Regions from separate parts of the Pseudomonas sp. VD-NE ins genome, predicted to be linked through region 1. Evidence: riboswitches for the same ligand, from Rfam matches in the RefSeq annotation. Region 1 holds a riboswitch; the other holds the start of a gene.
The links. Region 1 has a riboswitch for cobalamin ahead of cobO (cob(I)yrinic acid a,c-diamide adenosyltransferase). Riboswitches for the same ligand answer to the same signal wherever they lie in the genome.
Positions count from the first base shown of each region.

Region 1 (11,144 bases):
TCCTGCAGGCGCTGGCGCCAAAGAATCTGTCATAAAACCAGCGAGTTAACGCAAACCTTTGATTTTGCTTGGACTCTGCTGCATTGTGCGCTCAGCTTCACGGGTATAAACTTCGCAAACTTTACACAGAGGCCACTAACGGTTCCTTGAGAACTGTTCAGTCAGCATGAAACCGATTCAGCTGCCCCTAGGTGTGCGTCTGCGTGACGACGCCACCTTCATCAACTACTACCCAGGCGCCAATGCCGCTGCACTCGGCTATGTCGAGCGTCTATGCGAAGCCGACGCCGGCTGGACAGAAAGCCTGATCTACCTGTGGGGCAAGCACGGCGTAGGGCGTACGCATCTGTTGCAGGCGGCGTGTCTGCGATTCGAGCAGATGGGTGAGCCGGCGGTGTACTTGCCGCTGGCGGAGTTGATGGATCGCGGCGTCGAAATCCTCGATAACCTCGAACAGTACGAACTGGTTTGCCTGGACGACTTGCAGGTGATTGCCGGCAAGGCCGACTGGGAAGAGGCGATGTTTCATCTGTTCAACCGTCTGCGTGACAGTGGTCGGCGCCTGCTGATCGCTGCGGCCACTTCTCCGCGTGAACTGCCGGTCAAACTGGCTGACTTGAAATCGCGCCTGACCCTGGCGCTGATTTTTCAGATGCGTCCGCTCTCCGATGAAGACAAGTTGCGCGCTCTGCAATTGCGCGCATCGCGTCGCGGTCTGCACCTGACCGACGAGGTCGGGCATTTTATTTTGACTCGCGGCACTCGCAGCATGAGTGCCCTGTTTGACTTGCTTGAACAGCTCGATCAGGCCTCTTTGCAGGCTCAGCGCAAGCTGACCATCCCCTTCCTGAAAGAAACGCTGGGCTGGTAACGGCGCGGCTTTCAGCGTGTTTCGGCATATTTCAGGCGCCAGAAAATCCGCTTTCCTGCACGGTGTGCAGGCGGCGTATCGGTTCAAATGGGCTTAAGCGCTTAGATGTAAACGAGAAACCGGGAAGTCACAAAAAGATCGATTGAATTTGCAAATGAGGCTGATAGCGGGCATAGTCTCGGCTTCTTTACAACTATCAGCCACGGTCGTGCCCATGCTAAAGCGCTTCGCACCCCTCGTGCCTCTCGCACTCGTCACCCTGTTATACGGTTGCGCTGCTCATTCTCCAGTTCAAGAGCAGCCTCAACAGGTTAAAAATTCTGCCACGGCTCAGTCTTCCGTTATTTACCAGGAAGAGCTGGACACCGAAAAAGAACTCAACGAATTCAATGGCAAGAAGCCTTATCAGCTTCCTGTTCTGGCCGACAGCATCCTCGAACGCGGCATGTCCCTGATCGGTACCCGTTACCGTTTCGGCGGTACCTCTGAAGCCGGTTTTGATTGCAGTGGTTTCATCGGTTATCTGTTCCGCGAAGAAGCCGGCATGAACCTGCCACGCTCGACTCGCGAAATGATCAACGTCGATGCGCCGCTGGTCTCGCGCAGCAACCTTGAGCCGGGCGATCTGCTGTTCTTCGCCACCAACGGTCGTCGCGGTCGTGTCAGTCACGCCGGGATCTACCTCGGTGACAACCAGTTCATTCACTCCAGCAGTCGTCGCAGCGGCGGTGTTCGCATCGACAGCCTGGGTGACAGCTACTGGAGCAAGACCTTCATCGAAGCGAAACGCGCTTTGGCCAACGCTCCGACAGTCGTCACTGCTCGCAAGTAATTCCCCTGTTGTCGCTGCGTTCGCGGCGACAATCAGGCTCCCGGCAACAGAGTAGACGTATACTTTACAAGGTGAAGTTAAAGTCTTACTTGAAGTTTGCCGCGTAGCCGCTAGAATCCTGAATCTATATTGATGGCAAACCGCCTGCGTGCTCACGCAGGCGGTTTTGTTTTCTGTCCATCGGCAGAAAAAGCCGCAGCCAGATCAGGATGTTCTGCTTATGACGATGTCGGCCCGCCTCACTTTGATCTTCTTCGCAGCGCTGCTCAGCGCCTGCGCCAGTCGCACACCACCGCCTGCGCCAGTGGTTCGCGCTCCTGTCGTATTCGGTCCCTCCCAAGCTTTTTCGCCTGCTGCTGAAGACGTGCTGTTTCGCGCGCTAGGCCTGGTCGGTACGCCTTATCGTTGGGGCGGCAATACGCCGGATTCGGGATTTGATTGCAGCGGGTTGATCGGTTTTGTCTACCGTGATGCGGCGGGGATTTCGCTGCCACGTTCCACGCGCGAGATGATCGTCATGCAGGCGCCGAACGTCGGCAAGGAAGGCTTGCAGACTGGCGACCTGATCTTCTTCGCCACCAATGGCGGCTCGCAGGTCAGTCATGCGGGGATTTACGTTGGCGAAGGGCGCTTCGTGCATGCGCCAGCCACGGGCGGCACGGTGAAGCTGGACAGCCTGTCGAAGGCGTATTGGCAGAAAGCTTATCTGAGTGCCAAGCGGGTGTTGCAGCCGGAACATCTGGCGCATAACCCTTAGTAAAATCGCAGCAATCCTAATGTGGGAGCGAGCCTGCTCGCGAAAGCGGTGTATCAGTCAACTCAATGGAGACTGACACTACGCATTCGCGAGCAGGCTCGCTCCCACAGTTGTTTCAGGTCACATTCAACATCACTTCGTGGCCGAGACTCGCCACACCTTGTTGCCGACATCATCCGCCACCAGCAAGCCACCTTGCTGATCGATCACCACGCCCACCGGCCGACCTAGCGCATTCTCGTCCTTGTCGAGGAAACCGGTCAGCACATCCACCGGTTTGCCGCTCGGCTTGCCACCGGTAAACGGCACGAAAATCACTTTGTAGCCACTGTGCGGTTTGCGATTCCATGAGCCGTGCTGGCCAATAAACGCGCCTTCCTTGAACTGCGCCGGCAAGGCGTTGCCCTCGGCAAAACTCAGGCCCAGCGAGGCGGTGTGCGGCCCGACCGCGTAATCCGGGGCGATGGCTTTGGCCACCAGGTCCGGGTTCTGCGGCGTAACACGCACATCGACATGCTGACCGTAGTAACTGAACGGCCAGCCATAGAAACCACCGTCCTTCACAGAGGTGATGTAGTCCGGCACCAGATCACTGCCGATCTCGTCGCGTTCGTTGACCGCTGTCCACAGCGCGCCACTTTTCGGCTCCCAGGCCAGGCCATTGGGGTTGCGGATGCCTGAGGCGAAGATGCGGTGATTGCCGGTCGCCCGATCGACTTCCCAGATTGCCGCGCGGCCTTCCTCCTTATCCAGACCATTTTCGCCGACGTTGCTGTTCGAGCCGACCGTGACGTACAGCTTGCTGCCGTCCTTGCTGGCAATAACGTTTTTCGTCCAGTGGTGATTCAGCGTGCCGCCGGGCAGATCGACAACCTTGATTGGTTGCGACTTGATCTCGGTCGCGCCGGGTTCGTAGTTAAAGCGCAGCAAGCGATCGGTATCTGCGACGTACAGGTCATTGCCGACCAGCGTCATGCCGAACGGCGAGTTGAGGTTCTGCAGAAACACCGTGCGCGTCTCAGCCACGCCATCGTGATCGGCGTCACGCAGCAAGGTGATGCGGTTTGGGCTCGGTACGCCAGCGCCAGCCTTGCCCATGACCTTCTTCATCACCCAGCCACGAATGCCGCTGCTGTCATCCGGTTTTGGCGGGGCATTGGTTTCCGCCACTAGCACATCGCCATTGGGCAAGACATAGAGCCAGCGTGGATGATCGAGGCCTTCGGCGAACGCTGCCACCTGAGTGCCCGCCGCCGCGGTCGGTTTACCGCCCGCGGGCCAGCCGATCGCCGGGGCGATGTTCACCGTCGGGATCAGGGTCTTGTTCGGTTCGGGCAGTTTTGGTGACGGGCCGGTGCCGTCGGAGACTTGCAGGCTGGAGGTTTCACCGCAGGCGGCGAGTCCTCCGGCGAAGGCGATGACAAAAACGAACTGGGGCTTGCGCATTGCTGATCTTCCCTATGAATGCATTCCTAATCATAGAGGAGGGCGCAAGCCCGATGGTTCAACTGCTCAGCCGCGGGCTTCCTTGAACAGCACGGCGATGCCCGGGTGATAGTTGCCGGCTTCGCTGCGCAATTTGCGATAGGCATAGGGGAAATACCAGGCGACGGCGCAGGTGTGTTCCTTTTGCAGGTCGTCGACCATGTCCTGCAACTCTTCGGGGCTGGCGCTGTGCTGGGCTTTTTGCGGCGCGACAAACAGGCAGCCGAGCTTGAGGTCGCTGGCATAGCTGATGCGTTTGGCGTCGTTGGTGATGTCCAGCAGGGCTTGAGTCAGATTCAGGTTGGTAACCTTTGGCCAGCGCTGGGTGGCCTGGATAAAGGCGCGGTCTTCGGCGCCGGCCAGAAACAGATCGGCGCGAGCGTTGCGCTCGCCTTCTTCGTTCTGTTTGCGCGTGGCAGTGTCGTTCAAAGTAACCAGCTCGGCCATCCACGCCGCTGCCGAGAGCAATCCGAGATTGGCCTTCTCGTCATGCCAGTAAGGCGTGTCGCTGTCGCCGCGAACGGCGTTGTAGCGGTCGATACAGTCAAACCAGCGTTCAAGCACCGGGCGCAGAAATTCCAGGCGCGGGTTGCTGATGATCATGCCTTGCATCGTCATCATCCTTTATTGTTGTGGTGGGCTTTTCGGGAAAAGCATGGCTCTTTGATATCATTTGTATCAGTGTGGCACAAGATTGGCGGCAGATAATTGATCGGCGGCAGTTATTCGCCCGATGGCCGCCTCTTTAATTGACGCTCCACCCCCAACCCTCTAACCTTCGCGGCTTGTTTCAGGTGCTCTGTGACCGCTGTCGACAGAGTGAAACAGGGAAGCCGGTGAGGGTTGTCTTCAAGCGAAGAACTACCACGATCCCGGCGCTGCCCCCGCAACGGTAAATGAGTGAAAACTGCGCCTTGAGCCACTGCCTCGAAAGAAGCGGGAAGGCGCGCAGTCAGGCGAAACGCCGCTCATGAGCCCGGAGACCGGCCTGATCCATCCAGCGGCATCACGGTGGGCGATGCCAGGCTTTTTGCCGTCTATTCTTGTGCCTGCCCGCCGTTATCCAGCCTCAACGGAGAGCTCCCCCATGACTGATTCCCCCGAGCGCGACGAACGCCATCTGGCGCGTATGCAGCGCAAAAAAGCCGTGATCGATGAACGCATCGCCAACTCGCCCGACGAGTGCGGTCTGGTGTTGGTGCTGACTGGCAATGGCAAAGGTAAAAGCAGCTCGGCCTTCGGCATGCTCGCCCGCGCCATGGGCCACGGCATGCAGTGCGGTGTGGTGCAGTTCATCAAGGGCCGCAACAGCACCGGCGAAGAGCTGTTTTTCCGCCGCTTTCCCGAGCAAGTCCGCTTCCACGTGATGGGCGAAGGCTTCACCTGGGAAACCCAGGATCGTCAGCGCGACATCGCCGCTGCCGAAGCCGCGTGGGCGGTTTCCCGTGAGCTGCTGCGCGATCCGTCGATCGGTCTGGTGGTGCTCGACGAACTCAACATCGCCCTCAAGCACGGCTACCTCGATCTCGATCAGGTGCTCAGCGATCTGCAGGCGCGTCCGCCGATGCAGCACGTGATCGTCACCGGTCGCGCGGCCAAGCCGGAAATGATCGAGATGGGCGACACGGTCACCGAAATGGGCATGCTCAAACACGCCTTCCAGGCCGGCATCAAAGCGCAGAAAGGCGTCGAACTTTGAATCAACCACGTCACTGCCCGGCGGTCCTGATCGCCGCGCCGGCCTCCGGTCAGGGCAAGACCACCGTCACCGCCGCGCTCGCCCGTTTGCATCGCAATCAGGGGCGCAAGGTACGCGTGTTCAAATGCGGCCCGGACTTCCTTGATCCGATGATTCTCGAGCGCGCCAGCGGTGCGCCGGTGTATCAATTGGACATGTGGATGGTCGGCGAGCAGGAAAGTCGTCGTCTGTTATGGGAAGCCGCCGCCGAGGCGGATCTGATTCTGATCGAAGGCGTGATGGGCCTGTTCGACGGCACGCCGTCCAGTGCCGATCTGGCGCGACACTTCGGTGTACCGGTGCTTGGCGTGATTGATGGGACGGCGATGGCGCAGACCTTTGGTGCGTTGGCGCTAGGTTTGGCGAAGTATCAGCCGGATCTGCCGTTTGCCGGTGTATTGGCCAATCGAGTCGGCACCTTGCGCCATGCGCAATTGCTCGAAGGCAGCCTCACTGAGGGGCTGCGCTGGTACGGCGCGTTGTCCAGAGAAACCGGCATCGAATTGCCGAGCCGCCATCTCGGTCTGGTCCAGGCCAGTGAATTGAATGACCTCGATGTACGCCTCGACGCTGCCGCCGATGCATTGGCCAGCAGTTGCGAGGTAGCGCTGCCACCGGCCGTGGAGTTCGCCGCGCCGGACGTCATCGCTGTCGAGCCGCTGCTGAAGAATGTACGAATCGCCGTCGCCCGAGATGAAGCGTTTGCCTTCACCTACGGCGCGAGTCTGGATCTGCTGCGCGCGATGGGCGCCGAGTTGAGTTTCTTCTCGCCGATCCGCGACACGCAATTGCCTGAGGCGGACAGCCTGTATTTGCCCGGTGGGTATCCGGAACTGCACCACGTTGCGTTGTCGCAGAACACCGCGATGCTGGAGGCGATTCGTGCGCATCATGCGGCGGGGAAACCGTTGCTCGCTGAGTGTGGCGGGATGCTGTATCTGCTCGACTCGCTGACCGATGTTGAAGGTACGCGTGCTGAACTGGTCGGGTTGCTCAAGGGCGACGCGGTGATGCAAAAGCGTCTGGCGGCGCTGGCGCTGCAGGCGGTGGATCTGCCGGAAGGGTCGTTGCGCGGGCACACTTATCACCACTCCTTGACGACGACTGAGTTGCCGCCGATTGCGCGTGGCTTGAGCCCGAATGGCGGGCGTGGGGCCGAGGCGGTTTATCGGGAAGGGCGGATGACGGCTTCTTATGTGCACTTCTATTTTCCGTCGAATCCTGTGGCTGTCGCTGCACTGTTTGTGACTGACCTTGAGGCCGCCATCGCTGGCAAGCCAGCTCCCACAGGGGATTGCGTTTCGTCAGGTATTGCACCACCCACTGTGGGAGCTGGCTTGCCAGCGATGGGGCCATGACCGACAACACATTCTCCGAAGCCGAACGCGAAGCGGTTTATCGAGCCATCGCCGAACGCCGCGACATGCGCCACTTCACTGGCGGCACGGTCGAGCCGGATCTGCTGCGCCGACTCTTGGAAGCCGCCCACCAGGCCCCAAGCGTCGGCCTGATGCAGCCCTGGCGCTTCATTCGCATCAGCGACCGAACTTTACGTGGCCAGATCCAGAAGCTCGTGGAAGAAGAACGCATCCGCACGGCTGAAGCCCTCGGCGAGCGCAGCGACGAGTTCATGAAGCTCAAGGTCGAAGGTATCCATGACTGCGCCGAAGTGCTGGTTGCCGCATTGAAGGACGATCGCGAAAAGCACATTTTCGGTCGTCGCACGCTGCCGGAAATGGACATGGCCTCGCTGTCCTGCGCGATCCAGAATCTGTGGCTGGCTTCGCGTGCCGAAGGACTCGGCATGGGCTGGGTATCATTGTTCGAGCCACAGGCACTGGCTGATCTGTTGAAGTTGCCCGAAGGCGCAAAACCTCTGGCCGTTTTATGCCTGGGCCCGGTCAAGGAATTCTATCCGGCGCCGATGCTGGTACTCGAAGGGTGGGCGCAGGCGCGTCCGCTCAATGAGTTGCTGTACGACAATTATTGGGGAGTGAGTCAATGAGTGTGGCGTTGTTGAGTGTCGCTGCGGTCGCGCTGGATGCGCTGCTCGGTGAACCGAAACGCTGGCATCCGCTGGTGGCTTTCGGCAATTTTGCCGGGCGCATCGAGCAACGTTTCAACGCCGGTGGCCGGGGTTGGCGCAGCCATGGCGTCACCGCGTGGGTGATTGCCGTGCTGCCGCTGACCTTGCTCGCCACGGCGTTTTCCTGGGCGCCGTACGTGGGCTGGGTCGTCGAGATTCTCGCGCTGTATTGCGCCCTCGGCATGCGCAGCCTCGGTGAACATGTCGCGCCCGTCGCTGCTGCCCTGCGCGCGGATGATCTGGACGAGGCGCGCAAGCGTGTCGGCTATCTGGTCAGCCGCCAGACCGATGAACTCGACAGCACCGCCGTCGCTCGCGCTGCCACTGAGTCAGTGTTGGAAAACGGCAGTGACGCGGTGTTTGCCGCGCTGTTCTGGTTTGTCGTCGCCGGTGCGCCGGGCGTAGTGCTCTACCGCTTGAGCAACACGCTCGATGCGATGTGGGGCTATCGCAACGAACGCTTCGAACGTTTCGGTTGGGCCGCAGCAAAAATCGACGACGTGTTGAACTACATTCCTGCGCGTCTGGTGGCATTGACCTACGCGCTGCTGGGCAAAACCCGACTCGCGTTGAAGTGTTGGCGCACCCAGGCGCCGAAGTGGGACAGCCCCAACGCAGGTCCCGTGATGGCGGCCGGCGCCGGTGCGCTGGGCGTGGAATTGGGTGGGCCGGCGATTTACCACGGTGAACTTCACGACCGTCCGCAGCTTGGCGAGGGCGCAGCGGCTGACGCAGATTCCATCGACCGTGGCTGGCAATTGGTCCAGCGCGGGGTATGGTTATGGCTGCTGATTCTCTGCGTGGGGGCTGAATTCTATGCTTGAGCACGGTGGCCGGCTGCGCAAGGCGGCACTCGATTACGGCATTGCCGAAGCGGATTGGCTCGACCTGTCCAGCGGTCTGGCGCCGTGGCCATTCCCGATCCCGGACATCCCGCTGCGCGCCTGGGCGCGTTTGCCGGAAACCGATGACGGTCTGGAGCAAGCCGCGTGCGATTACTACGGTGCCGTGCAAGTGCTGCCGGTGGCCGGTTCGCAGATGGCCATCCAGTTGTTGCCGCGTTTGCGCCGGGCCGGCAAGGTCGGTGTGTTGTCGCCGTGTTATGCCGAACATGCCGAAGCGTGGCGCCGCAGTGGTTATATCGTGCGCGAGGTGCTGGAGCAGGAAGTCGAGTTCTTTCTCGACAGTCTCGACGTGCTGGTGGTGGTCAATCCGAACAATCCGACCGGCCTGAGCCTGACCCCGGCGCGCCTGCTTGACTGGCATGCGCGGCTCGCCCGGCGCGGTGGCTGGCTGGTGGTCGATGAAGCCTTTATGGACAACACGCCGCAACTGAGCCTGGCCCCGCATGCCCATCAAGTCGGGCTGATCGTGTTGCGTTCGTTCGGCAAGTTTTTCGGTCTGGCCGGGGTACGTCTGGGCTTTGTCCTGGCCGAGCGCAAGTTGCTCAAGCTGCTCGCCGAACAGGTCGGGCCTTGGGCGGTGAGCGGGCCGACGCGGGTGCTCGGGCAAGCGTGTCTGCAAGACACCGAAGGGCACACACGCCAACGGATTCGCAGCGATGAGGCCAGTGAACGGCTGGCAGCGTTGCTGGAACGCTACGGTTTCAAGCCGCAGGGCGGTTGCGCGCTGTTCCAGTGGCTGATCACCGAGCATGCCGAAACGCTGCACGCATTCATGGCCCGTCGCGGCATCCTCCTGCGCCTCTTCACCCACAACAGCAGTCTGCGCTTTGGCCTGCCTGCCGATGCCGCTGAAGAAGCGCGTCTCGAACGCGCTTTAAACGCTTTCGCCAAGGACCACCCATGACCACCCTGATGGTACAAGGCACCACTTCCGACGCCGGTAAAAGCACACTGGTGACGGCACTGTGCCGCTGGGCGACCCGCCAGGGCGTGGCGGTCGTACCGTTCAAACCGCAGAACATGGCGCTCAACAGCGCGGTGACCGCCGATGGCGGTGAGATCGGCCGTGCGCAAGCCGTGCAGGCGCAAGCGGCGTTTCTTGAACCGCACACTGACATGAACCCGGTGCTGCTCAAGCCCAACAGCGATACCGGCGCGCAAGTGATCATCCATGGTCGCGCGGTGACGTCGATGAATGCCGTGGCGTATCACGACTACAAAGCCATCGCGATGAAAGCGGTGCTCGCGTCCCACGAACGGCTCAGCGCGGCGTATCCGCTGGTGATGGTTGAAGGTGCAGGCTCGCCGGCCGAGATCAATCTGCGCGCCGGCGACATCGCCAACATGGGCTTTGCCGAAGCGGTGGATTGCCCGGTTTTGCTGATTGCCGACATCAATCGCGGCGGGGTTTTCGCGCATCTGGTCGGCACGCTGGAGTTGCTGTCGCCGAGTGAACAGGCGCGGGTAAAGGGTTTCATCATCAACCGTTTTCGCGGTGACATCGCCTTGCTGCAACCGGGCCTCGACTGGCTGGAACAACGTACCGGAAAACCGGTGGTGGGCGTGCTGCCGTACGTGATGGATCTGCATCTGGAGGCCGAGGACGGCATCGATCAGCGCCAGACCGACAAAGCCGAACAAGTTCTGAAAGTGGTGGTGCCGGTGCTGCCGCGCATCAGCAACCACACCGACTTCGATCCGCTGCGTTTACATCCGCAGGTCGATCTGCAATTTGTCGGCCCGGGGCAAGTGATTCCTGCTGCTGACCTGATCATCCTGCCGGGCTCGAAAAGCGTGCGCAGTGATCTGGCTTATCTGCGCGCCAATGGCTGGGATACGGCGATCTCTCGGCACTTGCGTTACGGCGGCAAAGTGCTGGGGATTTGCGGCGGTCTGCAGATGCTCGGCGAGCAGGTGCATGATCCGCTCGGTCTTGAAGGTGCGCCGGGCACGAGTGCCGGTTTGGGCTTGCTGGCGTTCGAAACAACGCTCGAAGCCGAGAAGCAGTTGCGCAATGTACGCGGACGGCTGGCGCTGGAAGATGCCGAGGTCAGCGGTTATGAAATTCATGCGGGCGTGACCAGCGGACCGGCGCTGGAGAATGCGGCGGTGCATCTGAATGATGGCCGTTGCGACGGTGCACAGAGTGCTGACGGACAAGTGTTCGGCACTTATCTGCATGGTCTGTTTGAATCGCCGGCGGCGAGTGCGGCGTTGCTGCGCTGGGCCGGGTTGAGCGATGTGCAGACGGTGGATTATCACGGCTTGCGCGAGCGCGATATCGAACGGCTGGCGGATCTGGTGGAGAAGCATCTGGATACTGATCTGTTGTGTCAGCTCTGTGGGATTTGAGGTGCCTGTGCTGGCCTCTTCGCGAGCAAGCTCGCTCCCACAATTACCGGTTGGCTTTAGATTCTGTTTACACCCCATAACCCTGTGGGAGCGAGCTTGCTCGCGAAGGGGCCAATTG
Region 1 covers NZ_CP134772.1:1,907,664-1,918,807, forward strand. The annotation lists gene hda (DnaA regulatory inactivator Hda) at 167-871, shown strand; gene RMV17_RS08425 (C40 family peptidase) at 1,086-1,703, shown strand; gene RMV17_RS08430 (C40 family peptidase) at 1,924-2,460, shown strand; gene RMV17_RS08435 (sorbosone dehydrogenase family protein) at 2,593-3,906, opposite strand; gene RMV17_RS08440 (hypothetical protein) at 3,973-4,557, opposite strand; cobalamin riboswitch at 4,721-4,952, shown strand; gene cobO (cob(I)yrinic acid a,c-diamide adenosyltransferase) at 5,033-5,644, shown strand; gene RMV17_RS08450 (cobyrinate a,c-diamide synthase) at 5,641-7,041, shown strand; gene bluB (5,6-dimethylbenzimidazole synthase) at 7,038-7,688, shown strand; gene cbiB (adenosylcobinamide-phosphate synthase CbiB) at 7,685-8,593, shown strand; gene cobD (threonine-phosphate decarboxylase CobD) at 8,586-9,578, shown strand; gene RMV17_RS08470 (cobyric acid synthase) at 9,575-11,026, shown strand.

Region 2 (11,144 bases), 900 kb from region 1:
CCGCAAATCCCCTTCGACGTAGTAATCGTTGGTCCAGCGGTCATCCACCGCCAACGGACTCACCTGTTTCAACGCCTGTTTCTTCGCGAAGTAACGAAAGCGGTAATGCTCATAAAACCGCAACAGCTCCAGGCCATAACGATCTGCCAGATCGGTGTCGCCACGAATGATCAGGTAGTTTTCGTCGTTGCCATTGCTCGCTGAAGCGCTGAGGTTGTGGCTGCCGCTGATGATCGTCGGCGTGTCCGTGGTGAAGTCGGTGACCACGGCTTTGGTGTGTACCAGCAGATTGCCTTTCTGGCCTTTCATGTTCTCGCGCAGCCAGCCTTCCAGCCCGTTGTTGAGCAGCGCAGTGGCAGCGAATTCCGCCGTGCGGTCGGCGTGAAATCCAGTGATGCGGCTGGCGGTGTTCTGCAGGCCATAGCGCAGGATGTCGTCGTTCGGTTTGCCTAACAGTGCGTTGAGAATGCTGTCCGGCAAGCTGAACGCGGTGACGAACAACACGTCCTTCTGCGCCGCCTCGATGATCTCGACGAACTCACGCAGATCAGCACCGCCGGTACGCGGCGAGAACCCTGCAAACAGCGGCTGCGCGGCGTCCATCGGGTTGTGCGCGGTGATCCAGTCACGCGTGGCGCCGACATCGGCGGGCGTGGCCCAGACCTCTTCGAAGGTGCGTAGATAACTCGCACTTACCGCTGCGTCATCAAGAACATGCACCACGTTGGCCTGACGATAGACGCCGTTGGCGGTGAAATTGGTGCTGCCGCACAACACCGCTTGCGGCGTGCGCTGAGCGCCCTCCCCAACCCGACTGAGGACCATGAATTTGTTGTGGAAGATGTTGTGGGTGATCCGCCCAAGTTTGCTGGTTGCCGGCAGTTTCGCCAGGCTCGCCTCATTGATCGTGGTGTCTTCATCATCCGGTCTGGCGTGATACAGCACTCGCACCTGCACACCCCGCGCAAGCGCCGTGTTGACCGCGTCGACGATGACCTGCAACTGATATTCGTAAATCGCGATGTCCAGCGCCCATTGGCCATCGACCGCACGCTCGATAAACCCCAGCAAGCGCCCGAGCAAACCGTTTTCCAGCCACTGTCGCGCGGCATCGGGCCAGGCTTCGATAGGCATGTTTTTGTTGGCGCTGATCTGCGCATCGAGGTCGGGAAACTTGCGCTGGAACGCCTGACTGGCGGCGACCGCACGGTTGAAGATCACACTTTGCCCGGAGGGCTGGCCATCGTCGCAAGTGATGGTCAGTTCCAGCGCCTCACCCAGCTGCGGCGCGTCCGCCGTGCCGTACGCCAAGTGCACGCGATAGTGGATCGTCATACCCGGATTGGCCGCGTAATCGGCCCAGCGAAATTTCTGCAGCGGGGCTTTGTCGCTTGGGGTGGCGTGAAATTGCGGGAAGGTGTGGGCTTTACCGGGGAAAGTCAGGCTGTTGAACAGAAACAGCCACGGTTTGGCGCCCTGCTGCTTTTCGATGGCGAACCCGAGCAAGCCTTGGCGCCGGGACTCGGCGAGGTCCATGGCGAGCAGCACACCGTTGGAGCCGGCGTAGGCTTTGACCCGGAAATCGTCCTGAGGGTTTTTGACCACAACGCGCATCGCTCACTCCTTGTGATTGGGCTGGGTGCAGCATAGAGCAGTGATGCGGCTTATGGGGGTACAGATCTGGAACCGGGCCGATGCCATCGCGGGCAAGCCCGCTCCCACAGGGATATCAGGTGTGAACGCGACCGCTGTTTTGACATCGAACCCTGTGGGAGCGGGCTTGCCCGCGATGGGGCCCTGTCAGACAGCGTAAATCTCAAAGGTCATCAATATGTCGATACTCGGCATCCAGCGCCGCCGCCAGATCCCTCGCCCGACCAAGCCGGATAGGTCCACGCTCGATATCGATCAACAACCCCGGACACGCCAGCGCCGGTAATCCTGACCACTGTTTCAGACGCCCATCGGTCACCACCAACAGCCGTTGCTGCTCGGCGGGAAAGCGCTTGCGTCGCACCGTCAGCCATTGCTCTGCCTGCACCAGCGCCGCCAGCAACGGCGTGCCACCGCCTGCGCCCAAAGCTTCCAGCCAGACACGCAAGCCACTCGAGGCCTTCAATCCCTGCACCTGCCATTTCGGCGCAGAGCCACTGGCCGTCAACAATGCGAGGCGCGCACGCTGGCGATAGGCGTCATCGAACAGTTGCGCGAGCAGACCTTTGGCATCGCTCAAGGCCTGATGGCGGCGGGTCGAGGCGGAGGCGTCGACGATGACCAGCCATAACTCATGCGGCGTGCGCGTGCGCAGTTGAAACAGCAAATCTTCACGCGTCCGGGGACGCCCGTTGAGCAACGTGCCCGGCCAGTTCACCGTACCGCTACGGGCTGTGTGGCGTTTGCCTTGGCGTCCGTTGTCCAGCCGACCAGCGCGGGGTCTGGCATTCGCCCCCGCGTCGGATCGGGGGCGAATGCCTAAAGCTTTTTTGGCCAGCTCGGCACTTCGCGACGCGCGCCGGTGGCGAGTGCGGGCGCCGGCAGGTCGCCCCACTGGCCCTGCCCTTCACTTGGCTGGGTCTGCGCCTTGCTCGGCGATTGCGCCGGCGGTTGTTGTGGGCTGGATACAGGTTGTTCGCGACGACGATGGCGCAAGGCGAATTCTGCGACGGCGTCGATATCCTCTTTCTCGATGGCGTCAGCTGCGCGCCATGCAGCATGCGCCCGAGCGGCGCGTAACCAGACCAGATCCGCACGCAAACCGTCGACGCCGGCAGCGAAGCAACGCTCGGTGATCTGCGCCAGTGCGGCATCGTCCAGCGCAATATTGGCCAAGGCGCCGCGAGCGTGTTCGCAACGTTCGCGCAACGCTTGTTGCTGTGCTTCCCACTGTGCGCAGAACGCTTGCGGATCGCTGTCGAAATCCAGTCGCCGACGGATGATCTGCCCGCGCTCGGTCGGTGCCGTGTGACCACTGAGGGCGACGTTCAGGCCAAAGCGGTCGAGCAGTTGTGGACGCAACTCGCCCTCTTCCGGGTTCATGGTGCCGATCAGCACGAACTTCGCCGAATGCCAATGGGAAATACCGTCGCGCTCGATCAGATTGGTGCCGCTGGCGGCAACGTCGAGCAGCAGATCGACGAGGTGATCGGGCAGCAGGTTGACCTCATCGACGTAGAGCACACCGCCGTCAGCCTTGGCCAGTACGCCTGGCGAGAACTGCGCGCGGCCCTCGCTGAGGGCCGCGTCGAGGTCGAGGGTGCCGACCAGACGTTCTTCGGTGGCGCCCAGCGGCAAAGTGACGAATTGACCGCTGGCGAGCAGATCGGCCAAGCCTCGGGCTAGAGTGGATTTGGCCATGCCGCGCGGGCCTTCGATAAGTACGCCGCCGATTTTCGGGTCGATTGCGGTGAGGCACAGGGCGAGCTTGAGGTCATCGGCGCCGACCACGGCGGAGAGCGGGAAATGTGGGGTGTCGGTCATTTGGGGTTTCTCTGTCGTGGTCTTGGGTGTTCTTGGTGTGGTGGTGTGTCAGTTGGGGTGGCCCTCACCCTAGCCCTCTCCCGGAGGGAGAGGGAACTGATCTGGGTGTTCTTGCAAATTGCGCCGACCTGAACTATCGAGTTGAACTCAGGCCTCAAAGCCAACACAAATCGGCCCCCTCTCCCTCCGGGAGAGGGCTGGGGTGAGGGTAGCTTTCGACCGGCTACATATCTTCCTCAATATCCAACAGTAGATTCTCCAGCGCCTCTTTATAAGCCCCCGGCGCCTGCCACATCCCGCGTTGCTGCGCTTCCAGCATCCGTTCGGTCATGTCCCTCAGCGCATGCGGATTATGCTCGCGCACAAACTCCCGAGTCGCCGGATCAAGCAAATAGGCATCCGCCAGCAACGCATACTGATGATCATCGATCAATTGCGTCGTCGCATCGAACGCGAACAGGTTGTCGACCGTCGCGGCCATTTCGAACGCGCCTTTATAGCCGTGGCGCTTGACCCCGTCGATCCATTTCGGATTGGCTGCGCGCGAGCGAATCACCCGGTTCAGTTCTTCTTTCAAGGTGCGAATCTTCGGCAGATCCGGCTGGCTGTGATCGCCGTGATAACTCGCCGCGGCTTCACCACGCAGGCTTTCCACGGCAGCCAGCATGCCGCCCTGGAACTGGTAATAGTCGTTGGAATCGAGCAAGTCGTGCTCGCGGTTATCCTGATTCTGCAGCACTGCTTGCACCTGGCTCAGACGCTGGACGAATTGCTCGCGGGCGGCGGTGCCTTCGTCAGAACCGCCGTAAGCGTAGGCGCCCCAGTTCAGATAGACCTCGGCAAGGTCTTCGCGGCTCTGCCACAAGCGCCCATCGATCGCGCCCTGCACACCGGCGCCATAAGCACCGGGCTTGGCGCCGAAAATCCGCCAGCCGGCCTGGCGCCGCGCGGTGTCCTCATCGAGGCCCGATTGCAGCAGCGCCTCGCGTTCGGCACGCACTTTGGCGGCCAACGGGTTGAGATCGTCCGGCTCGTCCAGTGCCGCTACTGCCTGCACCGCCGCGTCGAACAGACGAATCAGGTTGGCGAAGGCATCGCGGAAAAATCCGGAAACCCGCAGTGTGACGTCGACACGCGGTCGGTCGAGCAGGCTCAGCGGCAGAATTTCGAAATCATCGACGCGCTGACTGCCGGTGGCCCATACCGGACGCACGCCCATCAGCGCCATGGCCTGAGCGATGTCATCGCCGCCGGTGCGCATGGTGGCCGTGCCCCAGACCGACAAACCGAGCTGGCGCAGGTGATCGCCGTGGTCCTGCAGGTGCCGTTCCAGAATCAACGTCGCCGACTGGAAACCGATGCGCCATGCGGTGGTGGTCGGCAGGTTGCGCACGTCCACCGAGTAGAAATTGCGGCCGGTGGGCAGAACGTCGAGGCGACCGCGGCTGGGTGCACCGCTTGGGCCGGCGGGGACGAAGCGGCCGCTGAGGGCGTCGAGCAGGCCGCGCATTTCAGCAGGGCCGCAGGCGTCCAGGCGTGGAGCGACGACTTCACGCAGCGACTGGATAATCGCATTCACATCAGCCCCCCCCGATCCCTGTGGGAGCGAGCTTGCTCGCGAAAGCTGTGTGTCAGTGAATGAAGTGTTGGCTGACACGACGCCTTCGCGAGCAAGCTCGCTCCCACAGGGATCGTGCAGGGTTTGGGAAATCAGCTGTGTGGCAAACAGTTCAAGGCGTTCGCGGGTGTCGCCGGCGGTGCGCCAGACTTCATCGCTTTGCGCTTGCAGTGCTTCGGGACGCGGGCCGGTCCATGGGTCGGCCAACGCGCAATCGAGCGGATCGAAACCCAGTTCGAATGCCTTGGCGAGTGCGCGCAAAAGGCTTGATTGCGCGCCTTTGCCGTCACCGCGCGGAATGCGCAGTAACGCCAATAACGTATCGATGCGCAAACGGCCGCTCGGTGACTCACCAAAAATGTGCAAACCATCGCGAATCTGCGATTCCTTCAAATCACACAAATACGTATCCAGGCGCGGCAACCAGATCGCCGCGTCGGCGTCGCTGTCCAGTCCGGCGTCGAGTTGCAGTTCGCGGTCGATCTGCGTCTCGCGCACCAGTTGCAGAATGTCGCGCTGCAGTTCGCGGGCGCGGCGCGGATCAAGCAACTGCGCTTCGTAATACTCGTCGGCCAGCAACTCCAGATTGCGCAACGGACCGTAAGTTTCGGCGCGGGTCAGCGGCGGCATCAGATGATCGATGATCACCGCTTGCGTGCGCCGTTTGGCCTGCGCGCCCTCGCCCGGATCATTGACGATAAACGGGTAGATATTCGGCAGCGGCCCGAGCAATGCGTCCGGCCAGCAGTTTTCCGAAAGGCCCACGCCTTTGCCCGGCAGCCATTCGAGGTTGCCGTGCTTGCCGACGTGGATCACGCCATGGGCGTCGTAGGTGTTGCGCAGCCAGAAATAGAACGCCAGATAAGCGTGGGGCGGCACCAGATCCGGATCGTGATAGACCGCACTCGGGTCAACCTGATAACCACGCGCCGGTTGAATGCCGACAAAGGTCAGGCCGAAGCGAGTGCCGGCGATCATCATGCGGCCGTCGCGGCACATCGGATCGTTTTGCGGCGCACCCCAACGCTCAATCACGGCGGCGCGATTGGCCTCGGGCAGCGCATTGAACATCGCTAAATAATCGTCCATCGCCAGGCTTTGCTGGCACGGGCGCAGGTCAATCGTGTCGAGATCGTTGCTGACGCCGCCGAGCAATTGCTGGATCAACTCGGTGCCGCTCTCCGGCAGCTCAGCGGTGAGCGGATATCCCTCAGCTTGCAAGGCACGCAAAATATTCAGCGCCGCTGCCGGCGTGTCGAGACCGACGCCGTTTCCGATGCGGCCATCACGGGTCGGGTAGTTGGCGAGAATCAACGCGATGCGTTTTTCGCCGTTCGGCACCCGCGCCAGATCGATCCAGCGCCGCGCCAGTTCGGCGACAAAATCCATGCGCTCAGGCTGCGCGCGATAGCAGACCACATCGGACTGACTGCGCTCACTGCGCCAGGCCAGATCCTTGAAGCTGATCGGCCGGCTGATGATGCGTCCGTCGAGTTCCGGCAAGGCAATGTGCATGGCCAGATCGCGCGGGCCGAGGCCCTGCTCGCTGTCACGCCAACCAGGCTCGTTGTCCTGCGCGCAGATCGCCTGAATCACCGGGATGTCGCGGCGAAACGGCCGCAAGTGCGGCGCTTCGGGGCTGGACTGAGCGAATCCGGTGGTGTTGAGAATTACACCGGCCTCGATCTCATCCAACCAATCCTCGACTACCGTCAGGCAGCCGGGCTCTTTCAGACTGGCCACCGCGATGGGCAACGGATTAAGACCCGCCACCTGCAAGCGCTGGCAGAAAACATCGATGAACGCGGTGTTCGCCGCTTGCAAATGCGAGCGGTAAAACAGCACCGCCGCGACCGGGTTCTCGGGCAGCCATTCGGCTTGCCAGTCACTCAGTGCGGCGCTGGTTTTATTCGGGTGGTAAATCGCCGTGCGCGGCAGGGCTTGCGGTTCTTCCCAAGCGTAATCGCGGGCGAGCCAACGGGTGGCCAGGCAGCGGAAGAAATCCAGCGCATTGCCCATACCGCCCTGCCGCAAGAATTGCCAGAGCCGGTCGCGATCCTCGGCATTGACGGTGCTCAGGTCGCTGAGCTCCGGATCGGGCCGGTCATCGCCCGGCACCAGAATCACCTGCACACCGCGCTCGGACAACTCGATCAGACGCTCGACGCCGTAACGCCAATAGGCGATGCCGCCGTGCAGCGAGATCAGGATCACCTTGGCGTGACGCAACACTTCATCGACGTACAGATCGACCGAAGCGTGATTCTGCACCTGCATCGGATTGGCCAGACGCAGGCTCGGGTAATCCTCGGGCAACTGCTGCGCGGCTTCGGCGAGCAGCGCGAGGCTAGAGTCGCCGCTGCACAGGATCACCAGCTCGGCGGGGGTTTGGCCAAGGTCGGCAATGTTGTCATCCGAGACGAAACCGCCGGGCTGAGTCCTGAGCAGGTGCATGGCTTAAACGCTGAGCGCGGCGCGCAGTTGCGCTTCGAGTTGGGCGGCGTCGAGTTCCTGGCCGATCAGCACCAGACGCGTGACGCGCGCTTCATCGGCGCCCCACTGACGGTCGAAATGCTTGTCGAAACGCGTGCCCACGCCCTGGATCAGCAGGCGCATCGGCTTGTTCGGAATGGCAGCGAAACCTTTGACACGGAGGATGCCGTGCTTGACCACCAGTTGCGTCAGGGCATCGAGCAGCAGGCTTTCGTCGGCCTGCGGCAGTTCGATGGAGATCGAATCGAAGGCGTCGTGATCGTGGTCATCGTGATCATCATCGCCTTCACCGTGGTGATGGTCGTGGTGACTGTGACGGCTGTCGATGTGTTCTTCGGAACCGGCGCCGAGGCCGATCAGCACGTCCAGCGGCAGACGGCCGTTGCTGGCTTCGATGATTTTCACCGCCGGTGGCAGCTCTTCGGCGACTTCAGCGCGGACGCGAGCGAGATCTTCCGGGCTGGTCTGGTCGGCCTTGTTGAGGATGACGAGGTCGGCGCTGGCCAGTTGGTCGGCGAACAGTTCGTGCAGCGGCGATTCGTGATCGAGGTTCGGGTCGAGTTTGCGCTGAGCATCGACCTGATCCGGGAACGCAGCGAAAGTGCCAGCGGCCACGGCCGGGCTGTCGACCACGGTGATCACCGCGTCAACGGTGCAGGCACTGCGGATTTCCGGCCACTGGAAGGCTTGCACCAAAGGTTTTGGCAGGGCCAGACCGGAAGTTTCGATGAGGATGTGGTCGAGATCGCCGCGACGCGCGACCAGTTCGCGCATCACCGGGAAGAATTCTTCCTGAACGGTGCAGCACAGGCAGCCGTTGGCCAGTTCGTAAACGCGGCCGGTGGCTTCTTCTTCGGTGCAACCGATGGTGCATTGCTTGAGAATTTCACCGTCGATGCCCAACTCGCCGAACTCGTTGACGATCACCGCGATGCGGCGGCCCTGAGCGTTGTCGAGCATGTGCCGCAGCAGTGTGGTTTTGCCCGAGCCGAGGAAGCCGGTGACGATGGTGACGGGGAGTTTGGCCAGTGTTTTCATCGGTATGCCCTTTGGCAAGCGGCGGGCATACGGGACGAGAACCGGCAACGCGCGTGCGCGCCGGAAGCGTTCGCCACCGGATCACCCCGCCCGGTTGTAGTGAGAATCTGTGCGAGGCAGGTCTCCTGGCTGACGGTGTTCAGGCGTTGGGCCTGGCGTTTGCTGCGCCTTCCCGCTGGCTCATAAGTTGAGCTGGCAGTGGCGTGGCAGCGAACAGCACCGTTCACAGTTGCGGGGGCAGCCGCGGCATTGACCGCGTTCCCTTCTTAGCTTCGGCGTGGGCCGAAGAACCTCGAAGGCGCAAGGCTACGCATGGCTTGCTTATGGGTCAATGGGGTTGGGGTTTGGTTATGTGAGCATATCCTTTGCTGCGGGTGCCGCCGCTGGCGGTTTCGCTCTTACAGCGACTCACTTTTCCAGACGCCGAAAAGTAAGCAAAAGGCTTTGCCCCGGCGTACGGCACTTCGCTGAGGCTCAGTGTTCCCTCACTACGGTGTCCATCCGGGGGCATCGCCTACGGTTTGCTTCGCTGCACCTCCTCTCGATGTGTTCGACTTCGTCGAACGGCGCTGCGCGCCTACCCCCCGGATGAACACCTTCGCTCGGCCTGCCGAAGGGGCAAAAAAGCCAGATCAAAAGCCAGATCAAGAACCAAAGCCAGATCAAGAGCCCCTCACCCTAGCCCTCTCCCAGAGGGAGAGGGGACTGATCTCGGTGTTTGGGGGAGGTACGCCGACGTGCGATACCGAGTCGAACTCAGGCTTTGAAAAGCAAAAATCACAAGCCAGATCAAAAGCCCCTCACCCTAGCCCTCTCCCGGAGGGAGAGGGAACTGATTGAGGTGTTTGGAGGAGGTACGCCGACGTGCGATATCGAGTTGAACTCAGATTCTGAAAAGCCCACAAATCGGCTCCCTCTCCCTCCGGGAGAGGGCTGGGCGGGCGGCGTTCCGATGAGGGGAGAATTCACCACAAAACCAAAGCCGAACACGCTGTGCTCCTCACCACTCAATAGGCCGAGTGTCAGCTCGCCTGCTCTTGATCTTGATCTCGGAGCCCGTCGGCAGGCTGAGTGGAGGGATTGATCCGGGGGGGGGAGCGTAGCGACCGTTTGGCGCAGCCAAACACATCGAGAGGAGGTGCAGCGAAGCAAACCGTAGACGATGCCCCCCGGATCAATCCCGGAGCGAAGGAACCCCGAGCTTTAGCGAGCGGGCCGAACGTCAGGGCAAAGCGTTTTTGGTTACTTTTTAGGCGTTTGTAAAAAGTGACCCGCCGTAAGGGCGGAACCCTAAGCAGCCGTTACCGCAGCAACGGATATGCCCCCCATTCATTGACTCAAATCCCCGCCTCATGCTCTCCTACACAACTTGTTACGGGTGCCCTTCACAGGGTGAAACGGGAAACCGGTGAATCATGTGCTTTACTCAAGCCCATGTCAGTCCAGTGCTGCCCCCGCAACGGTAAGCGAGCGAAGCGTCAAAACCACTGTGCCAGTGCGGCATGGGAAGGTGACGCTTGCAGGTCGGCCTGACGCCAACCCCTCGTGAGCCCGGAGACCGGCCCGCAACACACAGCCCGCACCTTGTGCGTCGCTGAACATAACAAACCCGCGGTGGGCGGGCGCTGTTCGAACCTCTGCGAGCCCGACCCGCAGGGGTTTTCATGCGCTCAAATCACCCGCTGACACTCCAGAGGGAAGCGCCATGTCGATCATCAGCAGCACCGGCAGCAACACGGACAAAATCACCAGCACCGCCACCCTGAGCCAACGCCTGAGCGCCGCGATCTTTGCGTCGATCCTCGGCGCCAGCCTGGTCTACTTCGCCGGTTTCTCGCACATCGAAGCGGTGCACAACGCCGCCCACGATACCCGCCACAGCGCCGCGTTCCCGTGCCACTGAGACCTGCCGACATGATCAAGCGTATTGCGCAAACCGCAGGTTTCACCGGTCTGCTGGCCGCCCTGCTCCTCACCCTGCTGCAAAGCTTTTGGGTCTCGCCGCTGATTCTGCAGGCGGAAACCTTCGAGAAGTCCGAGCCGGTGGCGGTTCACGAACACGCCGCTGGCGTGGCTGCGCACACCCACGATGCCGACGCCTGGGAGCCGGAAGACGGCTGGCAGCGCGTGGTTTCGACCACGGGCGGCAATCTGGTGGTGGCCGTCGGTTTCGCCCTGATGCTCGCCGGCCTCTACACCCTGCGTGCACCGACAAAAACCTCGCAAGGTCTGCTCTGGGGTCTGGCCGGTTATGCGACGTTCGTGCTTGCGCCGACCTTGGGCCTGCCGCCTGAACTGCCCGGCACCGCTGCAGCCGATCTGGCTTCGCGGCAGACGTGGTGGATCGGCACGGCCGCTTCGACCGCTGCCGGCCTGGCTCTCATCGTGTTCAGCCGCCACTGGCTGATGAAGATCCTCGGCGTGGCCATCCTCGCCGTGCCGCACGTGATCGGCGCGCCGCAACCGGAAGTGCATTCGATGCTCGCCCCCGAGGCATTGGAAGCTCAGTTCAAAATCG
Region 2 covers NZ_CP134772.1:2,806,183-2,817,326, reverse strand. The annotation lists gene RMV17_RS12385 (phospholipase D-like domain-containing protein) at 1-1,614, opposite strand, end outside; gene RMV17_RS12380 (VWA domain-containing protein) at 1,817-2,491, opposite strand; gene RMV17_RS12375 (AAA family ATPase) at 2,473-3,477, opposite strand; gene cobN (cobaltochelatase subunit CobN) at 3,701-7,549, opposite strand; gene cobW (cobalamin biosynthesis protein CobW) at 7,553-8,626, opposite strand; cobalamin riboswitch at 8,724-8,936, opposite strand; cobalamin riboswitch at 9,986-10,208, shown strand; gene RMV17_RS12360 (CbtB domain-containing protein) at 10,332-10,529, shown strand; gene RMV17_RS12355 (CbtA family protein) at 10,541-11,144, shown strand, end outside.
Region 2: another riboswitch for cobalamin. It lies ahead of cobW (cobalamin biosynthesis protein CobW); the one in region 1 lies ahead of cobO (cob(I)yrinic acid a,c-diamide adenosyltransferase).